3 regions of the Dendrosporobacter quercicolus genome follow, and region 3 is predicted to be linked to each of the others. Evidence: riboswitches for the same ligand, from Rfam matches in the RefSeq annotation. Region 3 holds a riboswitch; each other region holds the start of a gene.
What was found. Region 3 has a riboswitch for cyclic di-AMP ahead of guaB (IMP dehydrogenase). Riboswitches for the same ligand answer to the same signal wherever they lie in the genome.
Positions count from the first base shown of each region.

Region 1: it holds a riboswitch for cyclic di-AMP, as region 3 does, so the genes downstream of both, BLR06_RS00045 (peptidoglycan-binding protein) here and guaB (IMP dehydrogenase) in region 3, are expected to answer to the same signal.
Region 2: it holds a riboswitch for cyclic di-AMP, as region 3 does, so the genes downstream of both, BLR06_RS03635 (C40 family peptidase) here and guaB (IMP dehydrogenase) in region 3, are expected to answer to the same signal.

Region 1 is NZ_FNHB01000001.1:5,227-12,809, forward strand. Features, by position in the region: gene BLR06_RS00030 (Zn-dependent hydrolase) at 162-1,385, shown strand; gene BLR06_RS00035 (3D domain-containing protein) at 1,597-2,331, shown strand; gene BLR06_RS00040 (L,D-transpeptidase family protein) at 2,545-3,261, shown strand; cyclic di-AMP (ydaO/yuaA leader) riboswitch at 3,340-3,481, shown strand; gene BLR06_RS00045 (peptidoglycan-binding protein) at 3,497-4,069, shown strand; gene BLR06_RS00050 (alpha/beta hydrolase) at 4,142-4,867, shown strand; gene BLR06_RS00055 (DMT family transporter) at 5,035-5,451, shown strand; gene BLR06_RS00060 (alpha/beta fold hydrolase) at 5,856-6,797, shown strand; gene BLR06_RS00065 (8-oxo-dGTP diphosphatase) at 7,185-7,583, shown strand, end outside.
Region 2 is NZ_FNHB01000001.1:741,557-749,139, forward strand. Features, by position in the region: gene BLR06_RS03630 (Na/Pi cotransporter family protein) at 1-861, shown strand, start outside; gene BLR06_RS03635 (C40 family peptidase) at 939-1,604, opposite strand; cyclic di-AMP (ydaO/yuaA leader) riboswitch at 1,611-1,755, opposite strand; gene BLR06_RS03640 (glycosyltransferase family 2 protein) at 1,766-2,764, opposite strand; gene aroH (chorismate mutase) at 2,815-3,171, opposite strand; gene BLR06_RS03650 (HyaD/HybD family hydrogenase maturation endopeptidase) at 3,357-3,881, opposite strand; gene trxA (thioredoxin) at 4,123-4,446, opposite strand; gene BLR06_RS03660 (TMEM165/GDT1 family protein) at 4,611-5,249, opposite strand; gene BLR06_RS03665 (nitroreductase family protein) at 5,460-6,020, shown strand; RNA gene rnpB (RNase P RNA component class A) at 6,084-6,438, opposite strand; gene thiE (thiamine phosphate synthase) at 6,497-7,174, opposite strand; gene thiH (2-iminoacetate synthase ThiH) at 7,217-7,583, opposite strand, start outside.
Region 3 is NZ_FNHB01000001.1:545,439-553,021, reverse strand. Features, by position in the region: gene recG (ATP-dependent DNA helicase RecG) at 160-2,205, shown strand; gene BLR06_RS02650 (hypothetical protein) at 2,367-2,570, shown strand; gene BLR06_RS02645 (TVP38/TMEM64 family protein) at 2,683-3,360, shown strand; gene BLR06_RS02640 (hypothetical protein) at 3,417-4,067, opposite strand; gene BLR06_RS02635 (2-hydroxymuconate tautomerase) at 4,314-4,499, shown strand; cyclic di-AMP (ydaO/yuaA leader) riboswitch at 4,689-4,821, shown strand; gene guaB (IMP dehydrogenase) at 5,098-6,552, shown strand; gene BLR06_RS02625 (transglycosylase domain-containing protein) at 6,696-7,583, shown strand, end outside.

The DNA of each region.
Region 1 (7,583 bases), 540 kb from region 3:
AACATGTTTGGCAGATGAAACGGGAACGTAGAATCGTACGTTCTCGTTTTGTATGAAAACTTTTGCATATATCTGGAATTCTCAGGTAATATAGTTTATACTGAAAAATATAGAGTGCTAAGTGTAGGGACTGTTTTAACAGGAAGAAAGGGGCGTTCGCCATGGAAAACAGTTGGATTATAAATGAGATTGAACAAATTGCCCAATTCGGAAAAGACAAACGGGGTGTGACCCGCCTGGCTTTTAGCCCGGCGGATCGTGCTGCGCGTGAATATGTAGAAAAGCTGATGCGGGAAAGCGGATTAGCAATCCGCACTGACCAGATTGGCAATATTATCGGGCGAATTGAAGGAACTGATGCTAAGGCTGCGGCAGTAGTTACCGGCTCCCATCTGGATACCGTTCCCGAGGGCGGTAAGTTTGATGGTATTGTGGGAATCCTTGGGGGCATAGCGGCATTGAGAACATTAAAAATGCGCGGGCCATTGACTCATCCGCTGGAATTGATTGTATTTTCCGGTGAGGAATCCAACCGATTTGGAGTGTCGGCAATTGGCAGCCGTGTAATGACTGGCTGGACAAGTGCCAAGACTTTAGGCAAATTGAAAGATCAGGATGGCGTTACATTTACACAATTGCTGGCAGAGCAGGGACTGGATATCAATCATCTGGATCAAGCAGTCCGGCGGCCGGAAGAAATAAAGGCATTTGTAGAGTTGCACATTGAGCAAGGCACAGCTTTGGAAAAAGCAAATAAGACCATTGGTATTATTGAGTCTGTCGCTGCTCCCGCCAGGTGTAAAATTATTGTTGAAGGAGTAGCGGCTCATTCCGGCACTACGCCAATGGATGAGCGCCAGGATGCGCTGGTTAGCGCCGCAATGATTATCCTGGCCGTTAATGAGATCGCGTTAGAGCAGGCCGACAGAGGGGTTGTCGGCACTGTCGGGGCGCTTAAAGTCTACCCTGGAGCAATGAATGTTGTACCGGGGCTGGTAGAAATGCTATTAGACATACGCGGGATGAACCACTCCAGTATTATTAAATGCCTGCAGGAGATTAAAGATGCAGTCAGTGAGATTGCCGAACGGCAAAATACAGGTGTTGCGATAGAAATCCTGTCGTCAGAGCGCCCGGCCAGCCTGGATGGTGAACTGGTTGAGCTGATAGCCGGGATTTGCCGCCAGCAGGGTATTCAATATCAGCATATGAATAGTGGAGCCGGTCACGACGCAATGAATATGGCGAGAATAACAAAGGCCGGACTGATCCTCATTCCCTGCAAGGCGGGCGTTAGCCATAATCCTGACGAGTATGCCAGTCCGGAAGATATTCAGAAAGGGATTGATGTGCTGACGGAGACTTTGTATCAATTGGCAAAATAACGCTAAAGAGCAAGGTCGGTAAGCATAGGAACTCTTAATCCAACCATTTGGTTGGTTTTTTTACGGCCATTCGGAGGCGTAAGCGCATTGGTTAGCCTATTGGTATTAAAGCCCATGTAGCAGGCTGTTCTAATTACAAATAATTACCGCAATATATTATGTTAATTTTATGATACAATATGTTATGAGCTTTGTGGAAGGAGCGATATATATGAAAAAGTTTGCAGCCATTCTGATGACTGCCATGGTTATCAATCTGTTTTCACCTCTCACTCCGCAAGCGTACGCTGCAGCTTTGGACGATCAATTGGCAGCTGTCATTGGTCAGAGCAGCGGTATTACGCAAGTTCAGGAGTTGCTCAAAATCAAGCAAGAATTAGAACAAGCAGACCGCAACGTTATTTTAGGATCGTTGACCAAAGTCGCTTTAGAAAGGATTCCTGCCGATAATATTGTTAATATGATTGCAAACGGCGGCTTTAGTGATGTCGCGCAGGGTTTTCTGCAGCAGCAGGTTGATAAGAATATTACGGGCAAGCTGAGCGCCTATCAAAAAGAATTGTCGGTGCTTTCCTTGCTGCTTGACGGAAATAATCCTTTGTTGTCCCAGCTAACCGGCGATAAGAACGCAATAACGGCCGATGCGCCGCAAAGTTATAGCAAGGTATTCAATATGACTGCGACAGCTTATGCCCCCGGAGTGCTTGACAATGGAAAATGGGACAACCTGACCTACATGGGCGGTACGGTCCGCAAAGGGGTCGTAGCTGTCGATCCTGAGGTGATACCGATGGGCTCAACGGTGTGGATTGAAGGTTATGGGCAGGCAATTGCCGAGGATCAAGGCAGTGCGATCAAAGGAACCCGTATTGATTTGGCTTTCGATGATCGCCAGGAAGCATTAGATTACGGCATTCAGGATGTCAAAGTCTATCTCCTGGATTAACAGGTTATAAGGCTGTATCTAGGCCTCCCCCGAGGTTAGATACAGCCTTTTTTATTTAGGTAAGCGGCCGGCTATACGGATTGTGACTTGCGATTACGGCTGGAATGCCCGCAAAGCAGCTTGCTGCGAAATTGTGCGGGCATAAAAATAAAATAGCTCTACCTTTTCTGTTCTGTTCATATACTTTGGTGAACGGAGGGAGAGGAGATTAAGGTGATTAATTTATTGGCCTTAAGGTTGAAGCGGGGTCGGTTGCTGTTTAGTGTTGCGGTTTTTTCTATTATGGGCCTGGTTCTTGGCATTGTCGGTTTTGATTTTATGGACGAGCGTGAACTGGCAAGCATGGCAAACCAGCCAACGGCCAGACCTGCCGGGGAAATAAATATCGTTATTAATGTAACCAAACGCACTCTGCAAGTCTATAACGACAACCAGCCTTATAAAACCTACCGGATTGCGGTGGGAAAAAGTGAGACGCCTACACCTATTGGCGAGTGGAATGTAATTTGGAAGGATTATAACTGGGGCACTGGCTTTGGCACTCGCTGGATGGGGTTGAATGTTCCTTGGGGCATTTATGGAATTCACGGAACCAATAAACCCTGGTCAATCGGACAATTTGCCAGTCACGGTTGTATCCGCATGCGCAATAAGGATGTCGAAGAATTATTTGAGTGGGTACCAATCGGTGCGCCGGTCAGGATAGAAGGGCGCAAGCTCAAAGTAAAGCGTATGTTAAAGTATCAAATGAGTGGTGCTGACGTAGTGCTTGTGCAGATGAAATTGAAAGAACTGGGTTATCTAAATGCAAGGGCGGACGGAATTTTTGGACAGGTAACGACAGAAGCAGTGAAGGCTTTTCAAAATGCCAATGGGATGGAAGCAACGGGTGTTGTCGACAAGGCGGTAATTGATAAGCTGGCCATTTAGCTGCAGGCGTTAGGGGTTATATTATGACTGCGTGTTGCTGTGCCCCATACTTTGACTATTTATGCAATTTATTGTAAAATAATTATTAAGCTGAATCCTATTTGGTACGGGGGACCCATTTGACATTTACGGGGATAATCCATTGACATGGAAGGGTAATTCTCATTCTTCTCTTTTCCTATCCCGACAGCTAACCCCGGAGGCTCCTACAAGAGAGGTGAGCTGTTTGACGAAAATGTTTCGATTAACAATCGTTTTGGTGTTGACAATGTTAATTTCCAGCGTTGTTGTGTCCGGATCGCCTAACCTGCCGGTAAAATACGGCATGCGCGGCGAAAACGTGCAAATCGTTCAGAAGATGCTGGCAGATGCGGGGTTTTATACTGAAGCAGTTGATGGTGTGTTTGGCGGCAAAACTTTGCAAGCCATAAAAAGCTTTCAGCGCAGCAGTGGCCTCATCCCGGACGGAATTGTCGGTTCGGAAACGTTTAGCTATTTAAGCCGTGCCGAAGCTCCGGCCAGCAGATATGAAAGATCCCTTACGATGAGTGCATCAGCCTATACTGCCTATGATTCGGGTAATTCTCATTACACTTACCGCGGCAGTTTGCTGCGTAAAGGCTTGGCGGCAGTTGATCCTGCAGTCATTCCATTAGGCACCCGCCTGTATATTCCCGGTTACGGCTATGCAATTGCCGATGATGTCGGCAGTTCAATTAAAGGCAACAAAATCGATTTGGCTTTTGACAGTCGTGATGAGGCCTTGCAGTTCGGCAGGCAAATAATTACGGTTTATTTGGTTGAATAACAGGCATTGCCTGTTATTTTTTTCAAAGTCTGAAGAAGATGGGTGGAGAAATTAGGGTGAAGGAGGGGTGGTATGAATTTTAAGATTGACTATGACGGACATCAGCTTGAGGCGGCAGTGCATCTGCCGGGACAACCGGATTTGAAAGCTGTATGCATCATGTGCCATGGTTTTCGCGGCTCAAAAGACGGGGGAGGCCGGGCGGTTTTACTGGCTGACGAAATCGCCGGGCTGGGCTTCGCCGTTGTTAGGTTTAATTTCACGCCATTGCAGAAGCTATCCAGACAAGTGGCTGAAATCGGCGCTGTCGTACAGTATTGCCAGGACAGGATAAGCAGGAGAATTATCTTGCTGGGCCGTAGTATGGGCGGCAGTGCGGCTGTCGTTTATGCCAGTAAGGAGAAAAATGTTACCGGATTATGTCTGTGGGCTACCCCCTGGAATTTAACCGCAACTTTTCAAGCAGCGCTGGGAAGCGGCTATGAGGTGCTGGAACAGGGCCAAACACTGGCGAGAAGTGATGCGTTTGGCAATTTGCGGTTAGAGCGGGAGTTTATTGATGATTTTAAACAGTTTGACTTACTTGAGCATCTGCGTAATCTTGATAAAATACCGGTGTTGGTTTTACATGGATCGCAGGATAATATTGTGGAACTTAGCCAGGCGGAAACTGTTTATCAATTATTGCCTGAACCCAAGGAGTTTAAAATCATTGCCGGAGGGGACCATCAATTCGCCAACCACTCGCAGGAGGCGGTGCTGGTGGTTAAAGACTGGCTAAAACGAAATTTTATCTGATGAGAAGGGGGCGGGCTGATCTTAAGGCTTGGTGAATAGAAATGCCTGTCAGGTGAATACTAGATTCAAGAAAAACACACCTATTGATAACAATTCATCAAGGATAAGGATGTGGGATATTGAATCTAAGCAATCTTTCGGCTGGTTGGATTTCATTAATATTAGCGTTGGTTTCGGGGATTTTTATGGCGGTACAAGGTTCGCTTAATGCTGCTTTGAGCAAAGTAATTGGATTGCTGGAGACCACTTTTTTTGTTCATATCATCGGCACTGTGGTTTTGGGAATACTATTGTTTGGTTTTAAATTAGGCAAAGGCAATATGGCCGCATTAACGCAGGCTCCCTGGTATTCTTATCTGGGCGGGGTTATTAGTGTGTTTATTATTTATCTGGTAGCCGCCAGCATACCTGAGGTAGGGGTAGCAAATGCCACTACGGCCATTATCATCGGCCAGGTTTTAACGGCTATTATTATTGATGCCTCCGGAGCCTTTGGCTTAGCAACTATTTCCTGGGGCTGGAGCCAAGTAGCCGGAGTGGCGTTTTTGGCAATTGGCGCTAAATTGCTGCTGCGGGGAATTTAGTCATTGCGTTAAATTCAAACATTTAAGAGAATGGGCCGATATAGACAGATTGGTGATATAGAGTTGTTCCCTCTGACGGGCAATGAAGTTTGCAGAAAAAAATTGTATATATTAGTTGACCCTAAAGAGCCGTAAGGCTCTATTTTATTTTGCCGGGACAGTGAGCCAATCATTAAAACTGCTGACGGTTTTCAATATGCTGATGATACTTGAAATGGTAAAAAAGTTGTATGACAAGGAGCGTCAACTGTTTTGACACATGCCGTGGATACCTGTCATAAACTAGTAGTAATCAGCAATGATGAAAGCCGGGCGCATGATGGTCCGGCTTAACAGCCGCGAAACCAATACAGTACGCAAGTGCATTTTTACGGCTGTGGGTCAACATGAAAGGAGCCCATGTTATGAATGAAAGAATTAAAAAAATGCCGCGGTGGCTGATTGTCACCGGCGCTATCGTTCTTGGGGTTTGTCTTATCCTGTATTATGCCGTTTCATTGTTTATCCCCTCCGAGGCAGTCCAGCGCGAGGCCATAACTGCAGGAGGCGGCAATACCGTAAACATTGACGGGTTTGATATTTGGTATACTCTGTATAATGCAGAATCCAGCGAAACGCCCATCATTGTGGTTGCCGGCGGCGGCGCCCTTTCTTCAGACTATATGGAGGAATCCCTGAGATTTTTGGCGGACACGCACCCGGTCTTGTTTTTTGACAGTAAAGGCTGCGGCCGTTCACAAATTAAGCCTGATCTTGAGAATTACAGCGTACGGATATTTTCTGACGGGATTGAAGCATTAAGAAAGCACTTTTTCCCGGACCGGGAGATTATTGTTGTGGCCCATTCCTTTGGCGGCCTCATCGCTATGGACTATACGATGAATTATGCGGAGAGGGTGGAAAAACTTATACTCATATCCAGTGTAAATGCGGCTTACAAACCCGCCATGACCACCGCCTACTTTAAGGCCGGCTTACCGCCCAGAAACCAATTGGCGGCAAATGAGTGGTACGCCCAGAATATCGATGTATTTTTAGGTCCCTATTTTCAGAACAGTTCAGCCAAAACCATACTTGGCAAAACAATGGCCTCCTTTGCCGTCATGATACAGGTGGGTACGCCAAAGCTTGATTTGACGCCTAAGATTAAGAACATCGCTATGCCGGTCTTGCTGCTGGTCGGCGGTGAAAAAGAGCATCCGATTACCGGAATAGATGTCGCACAGAAGCTTGAATCGATGCTGCCCAATGCGCGGCTAGTACAACTGGCGCACAGCGGACATTTTCTGTTTGCAGAGGAAAATGCTAAATTCCAGCAACTGGTAAATGAGTTTATAATCAACTAAACCTATATCGCGCCAGTTTTATTCCAACGCCTTTGCCGCAACCTGCTTCCAAGCCTTCAAACCGATTCTATGGGGCGAGGCAGTGCCAATAGACAATAATTCAGGCTTGCCGCAGGGTAGCCTGAATTATTGTTGGTGACCGCCGTGGAATCCCTGTTTGTCCTAAAGTAGATGAAGGAAAAGCCCAACACGGTGAAATTATGCAAAGTTGCGGGAATGAGAGTTTTGATTAAGCGGCTGTTAAGAATTGGCTCTGGCAAAGAATACGGATGAAATTTAATATTTATTTCATAGGCTACATTTCATTAACTTGATATATAATTAAATAATAGACAATTATAGAATATTACTTTATAAAATTTATTTGATTTAGTAAGGAGATAACAAATGAGTAGGTGGGAAAAAGCGATAGTAACAGTTTTGTGTATGGTTCATGATGGTAATAAAATATTACTCCAAGACAGAGTAAGAAAAGATTGGCGTGGATTCACGTTTCCAGGAGGACATGTTGAAAAAGAAGAATCATTTGTTCAAGCAATTATTCGTGAAATATATGAAGAAACAGGATTGACTATAAAAGAGCCTAAATTATGTGGCGTAAAACAATTTCAAACAGATAAAGATGAACGATATATTGTATTATTGTTTAAGACAGATAAATTTGACGGTACTTTAATTTCTTCTGATGAAGGAGAAATGAGATGGATTGATAGAGATTCATTAAATGATTATACGTTAGTAAATGATTTTATGGAGTTATTAAATGTTTTTGATTCAGATTATTAT
Region 2 (7,583 bases), 200 kb from region 3:
CAAAACCTGCTGGGCAGCAAACTCCGTAAAATGCTCACCACAATAACAGTCAATCCCTGGCGCGGCCTGTTGGTGGGGATTTTTACATCCGCTTTAATGCAGAGCAGCACAGCCGTATCTTTGATCACCATCGGTTTGGTCAGCGCCAATTACCTTAGTTTTTACCAAAGCCTTGGCATTATCCTCGGCGCTAATATCGGCACCTGCACCACTGTGCAGTTAATGACGGTATCATTGCCAAATCACTATATCTACCCCCTATTGCTATTATTTATCATCATTATGATTTTGATAAAAAAAGTTCGTTACCCCGCAATGGCTGTCAGCGGCCTGTTAAGTATTTTTGCCGGTATAGAATTGCTGTCAGCTACGCTAAGCAATATTTCCGAACTCAACACTGCAATCCAATATATCGTCGCCGGTAACACCAATCCCCTGTACGGCATCGCCGGAGGCATACTGATCACCCTCCTGCTTCAATCCAGCAGTGCGGCAACTGCCGTGCTGATGGCTTTTGCCGCCGACGGAAAAGTCGATTTGCTCACAGCCTGCTATGTTGTATACGGGAACAACATTGGTTCATGCATTTCCTCTCTAATCATCGGTGCCGCCGCGCCACTAGCCGCCAAAAGAGTAGCTGCCGCCCATATTATATTAAATATTGCAGGCGCTATGATTTTTCTGCCGTTCACTAACTTGCTTACAGCGCTTGTTGCTATGCTGAGTTCCGATTTTGCCGGACAAATAGCATTCGTACATACCCTGTTTAACCTATTGTCATCAATCGTCGTAATGCCGTTTGTCAGACAATATGCCAAATTAATTATCTTTCTTATTCCCGGCAGAAACCGGGATTGGTAAACGACACTCCAATTTTTTCCGGCATGACCTTTATAAAAACAAAAAGGAGGCCTGCCGCCTCCCCGGGTAAAACAATCTTATAAAACTCTGCGAGCGCCAATATAACGCGCTCCCCAATAACCGCTTCCCAATGCGTCAACAACAACTCCGCGGCTCGAAGTTGAGCTGATAAACTTGCCATTTCCCAAATAAATGCCGCTATGCGACGGCCCGGGAGCATAGGTGGAGAAAAACACAAGATCTCCTGGCTGCAACCGCTGATAAGATACCGGCTGTCCCATTTCAAACTGCTGATCCGCCGTTCTTGGCAGATTAACGCCATTATTGCCATAAACAAATTGCACGAAGCCGGAACAGTCAAACCCATTGGGGCTAGTACCGCCAAACCGGTACGGCACGCCAACATAGCGAAAAGAAGTTTGCGTTATCCGTCTTACCGCTACACTGGAGCCATCCCGGCTTACAGGGATATCCCGCCCCATAAGAGACAGATAAGTTTGAGCGCCAACAACGCCATCAGATTCAAGGCCATGATCTCTCTGGAATGCTTTTACCGCATTTGCCGTTGCAGAACCGAAATCACCGTCGGCGACGATATCATACCCCAAAGCAATCAACCGCTCTTGAATTGCTGTTACATCCTGTCCTTGATCGCCTTGCTCAAAAGTACCGGATGCATAGGTAATCGAAACTGTACAGACCAGCATTAAAACAATTACTACAATACGCATAAGTTTACTCAACTGGCGGCTGCCCCTCTCAAAGCCTCCGAGGTTAGCTGACGGGTTAGGGTTGAGGTTCCCCCTACTGTGTTTAACACTTAAGTTTGTTAAAACAATTTCACCCCTAATGATGGTTCCCCCGGTCCTGAGGTAGATTCGGCTTTTATAATACTCAAATTATATTATTCTTCCTTTTTATGCAAAATCCTTCCTTCAATCGGATTTTTTTCATATGCTTTATTGTCAAAAATACGCTGTTTTTTCAGTTCTGTGCTGACCAAATACAACGGGCGCTGTTTAACTTCTTCAAAAATTCGTCCCACATACTCGCCGATAATACCTAGCCCGGCCAGCTGTAATCCGCCCAGCAATAAAATACTGGCGGAAATGGTAGCCCAGCCCGGTACGGCTTCGCCGGTAAAAAGCCGGATATATACAACATGAAGTGTAACAAGCAAACTGAGCAAACCACAGATCAGACCGATGTAAAAGGCAAATCTTAACGGTAGTTTAGAATAAGCGGTTATACCGTCAAGTGCAAAATGCAGCATTTTATTCAGTGAAAACTTTGAGCGCCCGGCAAAGCGTTTCGGCGCGACAAACTCCACATTGATCTGCTTGTAGCCAATTTCACCGATCATTCCTCTGATAAACCTGGCCCGTTCCCTGAACCGGCGAAAGCTGCTGACAACCTTCTTATCCATCAGGCGAAAATCAGAACCGCCCTCCTGAATATGCACTGTAGACAGCCAGTTAATTATTTTATAATACATATTGGAAGCAGCCGTTTTCGTCCACGATACGCCTTCTGTCGTAAGCCTGACAGTTTGAACCACTTCGTAGCCCTCTTCCCATTTTCCGATGAGCATTGGCAGCATTTCCGGGGGATGCTGCATATCGCCATCCATTGTTATTACGGCGTCCCCGTCAGCATAGTCCAATCCGCAGGTCAAGGCAATCTGGTGACCAAAATTACGGGCCAGCAGCAAGGCCCTAACCCGTTCATCCTTTTGCGCCAGTCTGTCTAATAGCATTGCGCTGGCATCCTTTGAGCCATCATCTACAAAAATCAGCTCAAAACCGTAATTCAGCGGCTGCATACACTTTACTACTTCTTCATAAAAGTTTTCAATGTTTTCCTGCTCATTATAAACCGGCACAACAATTGAAATCGATTTCATAGCTGTCTCTCCGCTCCAAAATAAACAGCCTATGCTGCAGCATAGACCGTTTACTTCTTTATATCCTGCCGCAATTGGGCCGCATCCCTTAAATAGATATGTTTTATCCTGGCCTGTGGCAGATCTGTATTCCACAGAACCAAGACCCGTATACACCCTGCCAGGCCGTTGGCGCGGTCAATCTCCTGCGTGCCAAACAACGGAACTTCCTGCCACCCCATTTTACGGGCTCCTTCAGCGGGAAAAGCAGCATCCAGATCGGATGTGGAGCTGAAAATAACTGCGCCAATATCCTCGGTAGCAATATTATTTTCCGCCACAATTGCCGTTAATAATTCAATTACCCGTTCACATACTATAGTATGATCATTTGCTTCGACTGTTATTGCTCCCCTGACGCCACGCAACAATTCTCACCATTCCTTTATAGACTTTTTGCTTTTATTCGGTGCCGGGCGGTCTTATTCCTTTATTTACCCTAAGTTTTTTCAGCTTTAATAGCCTAAACAGATTAGGCGTCAAATGAGATTAATTCTTCTAATATATGCCTGATACACTACAGCAAAGATTGGCCGATGGAGAACTGCCGGACTTAACTGCGGCGGCCTTTCCAACAGCCGCCAGCAAAGGATATGCTTTCAGCCAGCGCTATTTCAACCTGCCACACCCGTAATTGTTCCAGCACCTTTTCCATGGCCGGCCCAACCTTGCCGCTGATCAGCGGCGACAGCTCCAGGCCAGGAGCTACGCAGGCCGGCTGAATACCGAAAATCACCATATCCTTAACCGGCTTTTCCAGCATTTCCAACGCCGCCAGCACTTCCTGCAGCCCCAGTTCATGCAAGGAAAGGCTCGATCCGAAATAAGCCGCTATCTCGTTTGCTGTAAACTGATAAAATTCTCCCGGCGCCAGCGTTCCGGCTACTGCGTCTACAATGATCAGCTTATCGGTACCCTTTAAATAGGGTAATAGGCCTAAGCCGAGTGTACCGCCATCCAGAACCTCGACATTTTGAGCAAAATTGTAGGTTTTGCCAAGCTCCTCAATAACCCTGACCCCAAAGCCTTCATCCTGCAGCAAGATATTCCCTACCCCGAGTACTGTGATTTCCGGCATTGTCCATCCTCCTTGCCCGCCTGTTCAGGAACACATATCATAATCCTAGTATACTCAACCCCGCAATTTTCATTAGCAGCGCCGGCACAATGCAAAAAAGGCGTCCCGCCCGCCTTACGCAGGGACACCTTTCGATTGCCTAAAAGCTAAACACTAGATATTGGCCCGCAGGCGATATAAAACGCGCAGGAGCGCCCTATCATGCGGTTGGCATGTACAGGCAGCACCCCTGTGTTGTTTGTTATTTCGCGCCATTCAAGGCGGCACTTATCTCTGCGCGGGGCCGGTAACCGACAATCCGGTTGACTTCCTGGCCATTCTTGATTACCAGAAGGGTCGGAACACCCATCACATTGTACCGGCTAGCCAGGGTTTGATTCTCATCAACATTGACCTTAGCCACAACGGCTGTTCCGGCATGCTGATCAGCCACTGCCTCGACTTCCGGCCCAACCAATTTGCAAGGCCCGCACCACGGAGCCCAAAAATCAACCAGAGTGGGTTTATCTGCTTGTAAGACCTTCTCATTGAAATCGTTTTCACCATTAATATTAATTACAGCCATATCATCCAGCCTCCAATCTATTTTCGTTAGTATGAATCAAAACCTTCAAATTAACTCTTGGCAATTCTCTAATTCTATTTTAGAAAATATTGCAAAGAAAGTCAATATTTTTTATAAATTAGCTATAATTATCTTCGGATAATTATTATTTATTACATGATATATCAAGGATTTCGTTGAACCAGGTAAATAAGCAGAATAATAACAGCGCATACCCCTATTATGACCGGCAGTGTCAGCAAATAGGCCGGAACATTTTGATACAAGCCGTATAAGCCAAACAAAATGAAAATCAGCGCGGCAAACCATTTGACCAGTCTGTCGGGAATTTTTTTGCCTAAGACAATACCGATCAGGATGCCGATGCCGTCGGCAACCATCATACCGGCCGTAGTCCCCAGCCATACCGGCAGTATTGTATTGAATCTGGCTGCCAGAGCAACAGTTGCCAGCTGTGTCTTATCACCCATCTCGGCAATAAAAAACGCAATCGCTACTGTCCAGAACGGACTATAGGACGTTTTCTCGGTCGTATTGTCCAGCTTATCACCCCGGATGGTCCAAAGGCCGAATAAGATAAAGGCGGCGGCGGCGGCGATTTGGACAACGTTCATTGGCACAAATTTAGTTAAATACACACCAAGTACCACGGCCAGCAAATGATTGAAAATGGTTGCCGCCAGCACGCCCCACATGACCGTTTGCCAGCGATAACGGGTAGCAAACGCCATCGCCAGCAATTGGGTCTTATCTCCCATTTCAGCTAAAACGACCGCCAGCAAAGATGTGATAAAGGCCAACATAGATTCCTCCGCTAAGACAGATTAGCTGTAAAAGCATGTTGTTAGTTTGCCTTAATACCTGCTGAATATTACATGAATTTAAATACAGCCATACAAAACTTTCGGCTTGATGCCGGTGCGCTTTTTTATTTACATACTGCGAAAACTTTGCCATAATAATCAATAGATCTGCCATAATAATCAATATAATCAGAAGGAGGACTGCCCGCAATGAAACTTTTTGATGCCATCAGCGACAGACGATCAATTAGAACCTATACAGCAGCAGCTGTGGAAAAGCCGGTAATTGAACAATTGCTGAAAGCCGCCGTACAGGCGCCAAGCGCTACCAATTCCCAACCCTGGGCTTTTGCCGTTATTCAGGATACAAACCTCTTGCAGCAACTCTCCGGTCAGGCCAAAGCCTTTTTATTAAAGCAGCCAAGACAAGACCCGGCGTTGGACAACTACCGTTCCCTGTTAACCAATCCCCAGTTCAACATTTTTTATAATGCCGGTACCCTCATTATTATTTACGCCAGGCAAATACGGCTTAACGCTGTCGAAAACTGCAGTTTAGCAGCGCAAAACCTGATGCTGGCAGCTCATGGCCTGGGTCTTGGCACTTGCTGGATCGGCTTTGCCACTCCCTATTTGAATCAGCCTGAGGCCAAACAGCAGCTGGAAATTCCCGCTGCCTATACTGCGATAGCGCCAATGATCACCGGTTATCCCCAAACAGTGCCTGCAGCCAAAGAAAAACAACCGCCTGAAATCATCGTTTGGCACTAATTCGCACGCTCTTTTAAGCGCACAAAAAAACCAGCAGATAAAAATCTCCTGGTTTTTTCCTATGTTATGAGTATTCAATAAGCCGAGTTCTGTACCGCAAAGCTGCGGTGACGATCATCTATCTAGGCTGCCAGTTGCCTGACAGCTCCAGCGACACAACCCGGAAGGCTCAGCGGGCCGCTTCATCCCTTCCCTATTTGGTCTTGCTCCAAGTGGGGTTTACCTAGCCAGTCAGTCACCTGACTGCTGGTGCGCTCTTACCGCACCGTTCCATCCTTACCTGATATTCATCAGGCGGTCTGCATTTCTGTGGCACTTTCCCTGAGGTCACCCTCGCTGGACGTTATCCAGCACTCTGCCCTGTGGAGCCCGGACTTTCCTCGAATGACTAAGCACTCGCGATCATCTTTCCTACTCACAACATTATTTGTTAGCTGGACTATTATAATACCATTACCATGGGCTAAAGTCAATAGCTATATACTGGAAAAGCCCACTTCATCCTTGCCTGCCATCGCCCGCCGGATTGCTTTAACTTTGGCCGGAATATCGGCAGCGCCGACAATATCGGTAACAATGGCGCAAATCCTGGCGCCATGCCTGCACACTTCGGCGACATTATGTTCTTTTATTCCGCCAATGGCGACAAACGGCAAATTTATGTTTTTCGCTACAAATTCCAAATACGGCCAGCCAACCGGCTGACCAACATCCTTTTTTGTTTGCGTGGCAAAAATCGGACCAACGCCGATGTAGTCCACAACGCCGCTCCTAACGGCGGTTTCAGCCTGAACCGGCAGATGGGTGGATAAACCAATGAGCATTGAATTGCCTACCAGCCGCCTGACTTCCTTGGGCGGCAAGTCTTCCTGACCGATATGCACGCCATCAGCGCCTACGGCAATGGCCAAATCAATATGATCATTGACAATAAACGTTACTCCGGCCTGCCTGGTTTGCTCGCGTATTTTCAGACACTCCTGATACATATAAAATGCTTTCTTATTCTTCTCCCGGTATTGAATGACTTTGATCCCCGCGGCAATCATTTGGTTTACAACCTCTATATTGCTGCGGCCCAAAGAGTACTCCTCAGCAGTCAGCCCGTAAATATCGCTTTCCATAAAGTTTTTTAATCCACTGCGTGGCTGCACTTACATCACCCCATTCACCATTATCCTTAAACTTATCATCTTTTACGCTTCCAGCGCCTGCCAGTCCTTGTAGAGGGGCTGATAGTCATTCGCATACAGCATTTCGGCCATTTCAACCACACTGCGTCCGTCCGATATTTCAAATTGTCCGACATTCTCGGTATCCACCCTGCCGCCAACTGCCGTACATACGCCGGCGGACATTTTGGTTACGCCAAGCTTTAATAAATTATTGCGCAATTCAGCGCTTTCCCGGGTTGATACGGTGATACCCCCGCGGGGCATAAACAGCCTGAAGGCGGTGATATATTGCACTAAATTGCGGTCACTCACCACCACTTTGGGCGGATAACCGCCCAGATGCGGACGCATCCTGGGCGGCGATATGCTTACTTCAACCTCAGGATAC
Region 3 (7,583 bases):
CCTTATACATAACATGAATATTTTAGCACAATTCACCTGTGGTTGCAATCTTTTTATCAGGAGATTTAAAGATTTTTATCCGGGGCAGGATTTTGATTTTGCCATAAAGAATAAATCGATAGTGTCCGGGGGCGTTAAGAGGTGACAGCGTTGAAAAAAATGCCATACAAAGGGCTTCAATATTTAAAAGGAGTGGGACCGGCCAAAACGGCCCAGCTGGCCAGGCTCGGTATTTGTACCGAGCAGGATTTGTTGGAGTATTATCCCCGCCGTTATGAAGACCGCAGCCGTCTGCAGCCAATCAGCGGGCTTGTTGACGGAACTGTCGGAACGGTATGCGGCATGATTGCCGATGTGCAAGAACGAAAGCCCCGCCGGGGATTGTCCATCACCAAGGCTGTCGTGCGGGATGTCTCCGGCGATGCGAAAATTGTCTGGTTTAATCAGCCGTTTATCAAAACCAAAATAAGCAGTGGAATACAAGTCATAGTTACTGGAAAGATAAAACGTCAGTTTGGACAAATCGAATTTACGAATCCGGAATATGAAATTTTTGATGGCAATGATCTGATCAATACCGGCCGGATTGTACCTGTCTATACCGCCAACGATTTCATCAGTCAAAAATTACTGCGCAATTTAATCAGTCAGGTGCTTACCGCCGGCGTTGACAGTGAATTGGAAACCTTACCGCCAAGCATTATCCAAGAGTATCAATTGCTGTCCAGAGGAGAGGCCCTGGCTAATATCCATTTTCCTATGGATCACGAACTGCTGCGCAAGGCCAGGCGCCGGCTGGTGTTTGAGGAATTATACACCATTCAGTGCGGTTTGGCTTTTCTAAAAAAGCGCAATAAGCAAGCCGGGCAGGGCATAAAATATGCGCCTGACGGCGAGCTGGTTCAAGCTGTTGAAGCAAGTCTGCCTTTTGCGTTGACTGACGATCAGACCCGGGCGGTGGCGGAAATTAAGGCGGATATGGAAGATTTAACGGCGATGCAGCGGCTTTTGCAAGGTGATGTTGGTTCCGGAAAAACTGTGGTAGCCGCAATTGTCATGGTGAAAGCCGTGGAAAACGGTTATCAGTGTGCAATGATGGTCCCCACCGAAATACTGGCGGAGCAGCATTATCATACCCTGGGTAACCTGCTGGCCCCGCACGGGATTAAAATCTGCCTGCTGAGCGGCCGCTTGTCCCGGGCGGGCAGGGATATATTATTACCGCAAATCAATACCGGTAACATCGACATTGTGATTGGCACCCATGCGCTCATTCAGGATGAGGTGAACTTTAAGCGGCTGGGGCTGGTGGTCACTGACGAACAACACCGGTTTGGGGTCAAACAGCGTTCCAAACTGCAGGAGAAGGGGTGTTCGCCCGATGTACTGGTGATGACGGCGACGCCAATTCCCCGCACGATGGCGCTCACCGTATATGGAGATTTGGATGTTTCTACGATCCGGCAGCTGCCGCCGGGCCGCAAGCCAATCAGGACCTTTTTGCGCGGAGCTCAGCAACGGTCTAAAATTTTTGCTTTTATTGTCAGTGAAGTGGCCAAAGGGCGTCAGGCCTATATTGTCTGCCCATTGATTGAGGATTCGGATAAAGTTGAATCGCAATCAGCGACTGAACTTTATGAAACGCTTACCGCCACTGTATTTAAAAATATTTCCTGTGGTTTGGTGCATGGAAGACTGAAAGCCGCGGATAAAGACGAAGTAATGACTGCTTTTTACCGTGGTGAAATAAAAGTGCTGGTTGCAACAACGGTGATTGAAGTAGGGGTTAATGTTCCCAACGCGACAATTATGGTTATTGAAGGCGCGGACCGGTTTGGACTGGCGCAATTGCATCAGCTCAGAGGCCGCATTGGCCGGGGCGGTCATCAGGCCTACTGCATTTTAATTTCGGAAAGTAAAAATAATGAAACAAAACAGCGGCTGAAAATTATGGAAAAGACCACCGACGGCTTTATTCTGGCGGAAGAAGATTTAAAACTGCGCGGACCGGGTCATTTTTTTGGCACGAAACAGCATGGTCTGCCGGATTTGAAAATTGCCGATATTGTCCGGGATGTCGATATTCTGCTGGAGGCCCGCAAAGCCGCCCTGCAAACGGTGGCAGCGCCGGAGTATTCCGGTTATCTGCAAACCTTATTTAAGCTCCGCTTTGGTGCGGATTTTATGGAAGTGTTAAAAAGCTAAAAAAAAGAGGGCGGCTAATGCCGCCAATTATGGGAGAGGAGAAAATTTACACTCCTATTTTGCACGTTATTGCAAAATAATATACAGGAATAAGGAAAATTTTAAATTATTATTTTTTTATTGTTACGCACACACTAGTAAAAAATAGTGGGGGCGGCGACATGAAAAATCGATATTGTGACAGACAACTGCGGGGTATTGCCGATGAATGTCAGGAGTTTGAGCATGTCATAGCAGCAATGGGTTATGGTTATTCATTGCTGAATGTTGCACCGGGAGAATTGGTGCGGCGCTGCAGTGACTGTGTTCACTGGTTTGACGGAGATTGTAAAATCTTCCAGCAGGAAATCAGGCAATGGCATTAACGTTAAGAGTACTGGGCAGTAAACGTTTGCTCCAGTGCTCTTGTTATTGTTTTACCGTGTCGAAATTAGGATGATTAGAAGTGTTGTAATCATTACCAGGGGAGAAAATAACATGCACAAGATTTGGGGCTGGGGAGTAATCGCAGCAGTTGCCGGCTTGCTATATTTATGGCATCCGGAGTTTTTCCGGCAATCCTATGCCATTCTCCGGCATGGCGATATTATTGCCTTGGCGGACTATTTACGCGCTTTTGGCATTTGGGGGATTGCCGTTGCGATTGGCCTGTTTATCGTGATGACCTTTACGATCGTTTTTCCCTTTATGATTTTGTCCGGGGCGGCGGGAATTGTTTACGGTTTATTCTGGGGTACTGTCCTTTCTTGGTTAGGCGAAGTGATTGGCGCAGTAGTCATGTTTGTTTTTGCCCGTTATTTTTTTCGCAGTTCAGTAGAGGGCTGGCTGGAAAAAAGCAGGTATCTCAAGCAGGCTAACGATTACAGCGCCGCCAACGGCTTCAAGGCTTTACTGATCGCCCGGCTGCTGCCGCTGGCGCCGTCCGGAATCATCACAGCGGTTGCCGCAATCAGTAAAATCTCCTGGCGCGATTTTCTGCTGGCCACAGTGGCCGGCAAACTGCCGCCGGTGGTAATTAAAGTGCTGGTGGGACATGATATTGTATTTGCCGGTCAAAATATGCTGCGCTTAATTGTTGTACTGGTTTTTATCGTCCTTGTCTATACGGCTTTGTGGTGGTATAAACGACGGTCCGGTAAAATCAGCGGAGTCTGAGAACCGGCTGCAGCAAAAAGCAGGCTGCCTACGCGGCAGCCTGCTTTTTGCATATGTTAAGGTAAAATGACCTGGGTCAATGTCCTCAGATTGCTCCAGACGCGGAAGCTGCCCAGCAATGTAAACAAAGTTGCGCTTGGAAAAGCGGGTCCGACAATAGTAATACTGCTTAACGTTAATACCGGCGGATTGGTTGTGGTGGCGGCGCTGATTACCGAAACGCAGTCGTCAACCCAGCCTAGGATACCAAAAATCGACCAGCCTCCCAAGGTAGTAATGCCTATATTTTGGCTTTGCAGGTCACAGAGCTCATCGAGCAGTTCCCGTTGCGGGCGAGTGGCTATCGGTTGACTGGCGATCTGGGTCGTCCGCTGGAGGTTTACAGCGGCAAGCGTGCTGATGGGAGCTAAGGGCGAGGTTTGGAAAGGACCTTCTACGACATGCGCGATGTTGCAAACGTCAATCAGGATTTGGCTTACGCCAATCGCGGTGGTTAAATTGGAGTTAGGCGGCCGGAACTGTACAAGCGTGACGCCGGTTATTCCTATGGGCGGGCTCACGCAGATGACGCAATCGTCGATTCGCCCGCTTCGGCCAAATACGGCTGAACCATCAACCAGTAAGAATAAAGCATTGCGATCACAGAGTGATTCGATTTCGCAAACGAACTTTTTATTGCACAAATGAGGTAACGGTGTATTACTCATAACAATAATTAACCTCCTTAAAGCTAATTAAAATGTCTATATCTACTATAGGTTATGAGCCAACGAAGAAATGTGTTCCTTATCGGTGGGAATATTTCAGCGGTAAAAAGGTGAATGATGCCCCGGTTTGCGCCAACAGCCGGGAACGGACGGATGGTGAAAATTCGTTGTTCATTAGAGGAAAACCGGCAGGGTTAGTCGAAGTTAACACCGAAAGATAAAGATGAAACGAGAGGGGATAGTTAGGTGCCAATTGTACAAATTGATATGCTTGAAGGCCGGACTGTTGATCAGCGCCGCGAACTGGTAAAAAAGGTGACTGAAGCAATTACCGAATCAGTAAGCTGCCCGGCCAGTGCGGTTACGATTATCATCCGGGAAATGACCAAGGAACATTTAGGGCAGGCCGGTAAATTACGCGCCGACAGCTGAAATCTGGATTTCTGATCAACCCATTCCAAGGTGAGGAGTGGGTTGGTTTCGTTTATTGCCGGGGTTGCCAAAGAGCGGCGCTATCCTCAGGATAATGCAGTTAAGGCTGGTCTGCTTTACATAATGATATTTAATCACTGCTGACACCACTATAGCGATCTTGACGATGCTTGTCTTTTCCGTTAACATATATAAAATACGCCGAGTTTCAGGAAAGAAAGCGGGGAAACCAGTATCTGGGGTGAAATCATGGCAACATGGCGGGGATTATCCTTTGTCCCTAACCCGTCAGCTAACCTCGCAGGCACAAAGCGGTATATATCGAGTTTCCTGACGGGCACGGAACGCAGGCGGTAGCTGAGGATACGGATTAAATAAATGAAGGAAACAGCTTAAGGAAACTTAAGCTGTTTCGTTGTATTAACTCCGGTGAAATAATCCTGGTACCGTGTCAGCAGGTGAATGAGACGGAACGCTACCGGGCAGCGGCGAATCACTGCAAATGATAAAAAAAACAAAAACGCTGGATTCGGTCACTTTATTTGTGGTATTATAGTTGAAATACCTGTTTGCACTCTTAACGAAAGGGGTAAGTTGAATGTTTGAAGCCAAGTTTGAAAAAGAAGGGTTGACTTTTGACGATGTATTGCTGGTTCCGGCAAAGTCTGAAGTACTGCCAAGAGAAGTTGAGGTTAGCAGCAATCTTACGAAAAACATTAAGTTGAATATTCCAATCATCAGTTCCGGCATGGACACGGTGACAGAAGCTCGTATGGCAATTGCCATGGCCAGGGAGGGCGGACTTGGTGTTATACATAAGAATATGTCGATTGAGCGTCAGGCCAATGAAATTGATAAAGTAAAGCGGTCTGAGAACGGAATTATTGTAGATCCGATCTACTTATCACCTGAGAATTTATTGCAGGATGCTTATGATCTCATGGAAAAATATCATATTTCCGGCGTTCCAGTTACTGACAATCAAAAGTTGGTGGGTATCATCACCAATCGCGATCTGCGCTTTGAAACCGATTTATCCCGAAAAATTAAGGAATGCATGACCCGGGAGCGGCTGATTACGGCGCCGGTGGGAACCTCAGTCGAAGCTGCCAAGGAGTTATTGCGCCAGCACCGGATTGAAAAGCTGCCCTTGCTGGATGAACAAGGCCGGCTTAAAGGGCTTATTACCATAAAGGATATTGAGAAAGCGCAAAAATATCCCCATTCAGCCAAAGACTCACGGGGACGGCTGCTGGTCGCTGCAGCCATTGGCATTGGCGCTGACATGGCTGACCGGATTGATGCCACTGTTGCCGCTAAGGTCGACGTTATTGTGGTAGACACCGCGCACGGACATTCCCGGGGCGTAATTGAGGCGGTAAAACATATTAAGAAGAAATATCCCCAGGTAGATTTGATTGCCGGTAATGTTGCAACCGCCGATGCTACCCGCGATCTTATTGAAGCCGGCGCCGACGCGGTAAAAGTGGGAATAGGACCGGGCTCTATCTGTACAACAAGGGTAATTGCCGGCATTGGCGTTCCTCAGATTACCGCAGTATATGACTGCGCCGCCGCTGCCCGGCGCTATCAGGTCCCGGTAATTGCCGACGGCGGCATTAAATATTCCGGTGACGTTGTTAAGGCTATTGCGGCCGGCGCTGGCATCGTTATGATTGGCAACCTGTTTGCCGGTACCGAAGAGAGTCCCGGTGAGACGATTATCTATCAGGGCCGCAGTTATAAAGCCTACCGGGGGATGGGATCCCTTGCCGCCATGGCTGAAGGCAGCAAAGACCGCTATTTCCAGGAAAATATGGACAAGCTGGTTCCGGAGGGAATTGAAGGGCGGGTGCCTTATAAAGGCACGCTGGCGGATACTGTTTTCCAGCTCATCGGCGGCTTAAGATCGGGTATGGGTTACTGCGGCGTCCGCAACATTGATGAGTTGATTAATAATACCCGCTTCATCAGAATTACCAGCGCCAGTTTAAAGGAAAGCCATCCCCACGATATCAGCATTACCAAAGAATCACCTAATTACAGTCTATAAAAGTAACGGAACACCGCCGCTGTTGACCAAGCCGGCGGTGTTTAGTGCTTTGCACTTGTTTGACCTGGGTATAACTTGAGCTAACTGTGCGTAAAGTATGTCCTGTTTTGCAATACTAACTAACAGAGGGAGTGTGGAATAAAATGCGCCGATTGTTGTGGATCATTCTTATTGTCATTTTTTTTATTTCTTCTTTTCCAAAGGTTAGTTATGCGTTTCTGGGATTACCGCAAACCAGCAATTTGGACAGCCTGCAATTAGTAGCTGCAACCCAGGTGTTTGATAGCAATGGTCAGCTGCTGTCTAAATTATTTGAACAAAACCGTATTGTCGTATCGATTAACCGTATGTCGCCGTATATAGCGCAAGCTGTTGTAGCCAATGAGGATACCAGATTCTACAGTCATATCGGCATTGACCCTATTGGCATCATCAGGGCGTTATGGGTGAATATCCGGACCGGAGGAATCACTGAGGGCGGCAGCACAATTACCCAGCAATTAGCCCGGGAAATGTTTCTGACCCAGGAGCGGACCTTAACCCGTAAAATCAAAGAGGCGTTGTTAGCCATCATTATTGAACGGAAATTCTCTAAGCAGGAAATTCTTCAGGCCTATTTGAACCAGGTTTATTTCGGCGAAGGCGCTTATGGCGTGGAAGCGGCGGCCCAGGTTTATTTCGGCAAGCATGCCAGTGAGCTTACCCTGGCTCAAAGCGCAATGATTGCCGGGCTGGCGAGGGGGCCTAATATTTATTCGCCGTATGCTGATATGAAAGCTGCGCTTAACCGGCGGAGTGTGGTTCTGGCCGGTATGGTAAAGGAAGGTTACGTTACGCAGGCTTCGGCTGAGTCCGCCGGGGCGGAGCCGCTGGTTCTAGCAGGCAAAAAAACACGGGTTGTACAGGCCTCCTACTTTATTGATTACATCGCCAATGAACTGGTTGGACGTTATGGTGCAAACCGGGTGTATAAAGGCGGATTAAAGGTATATACAACCATTGACGTGAACATTCAACAGGCGGCTGAGGCT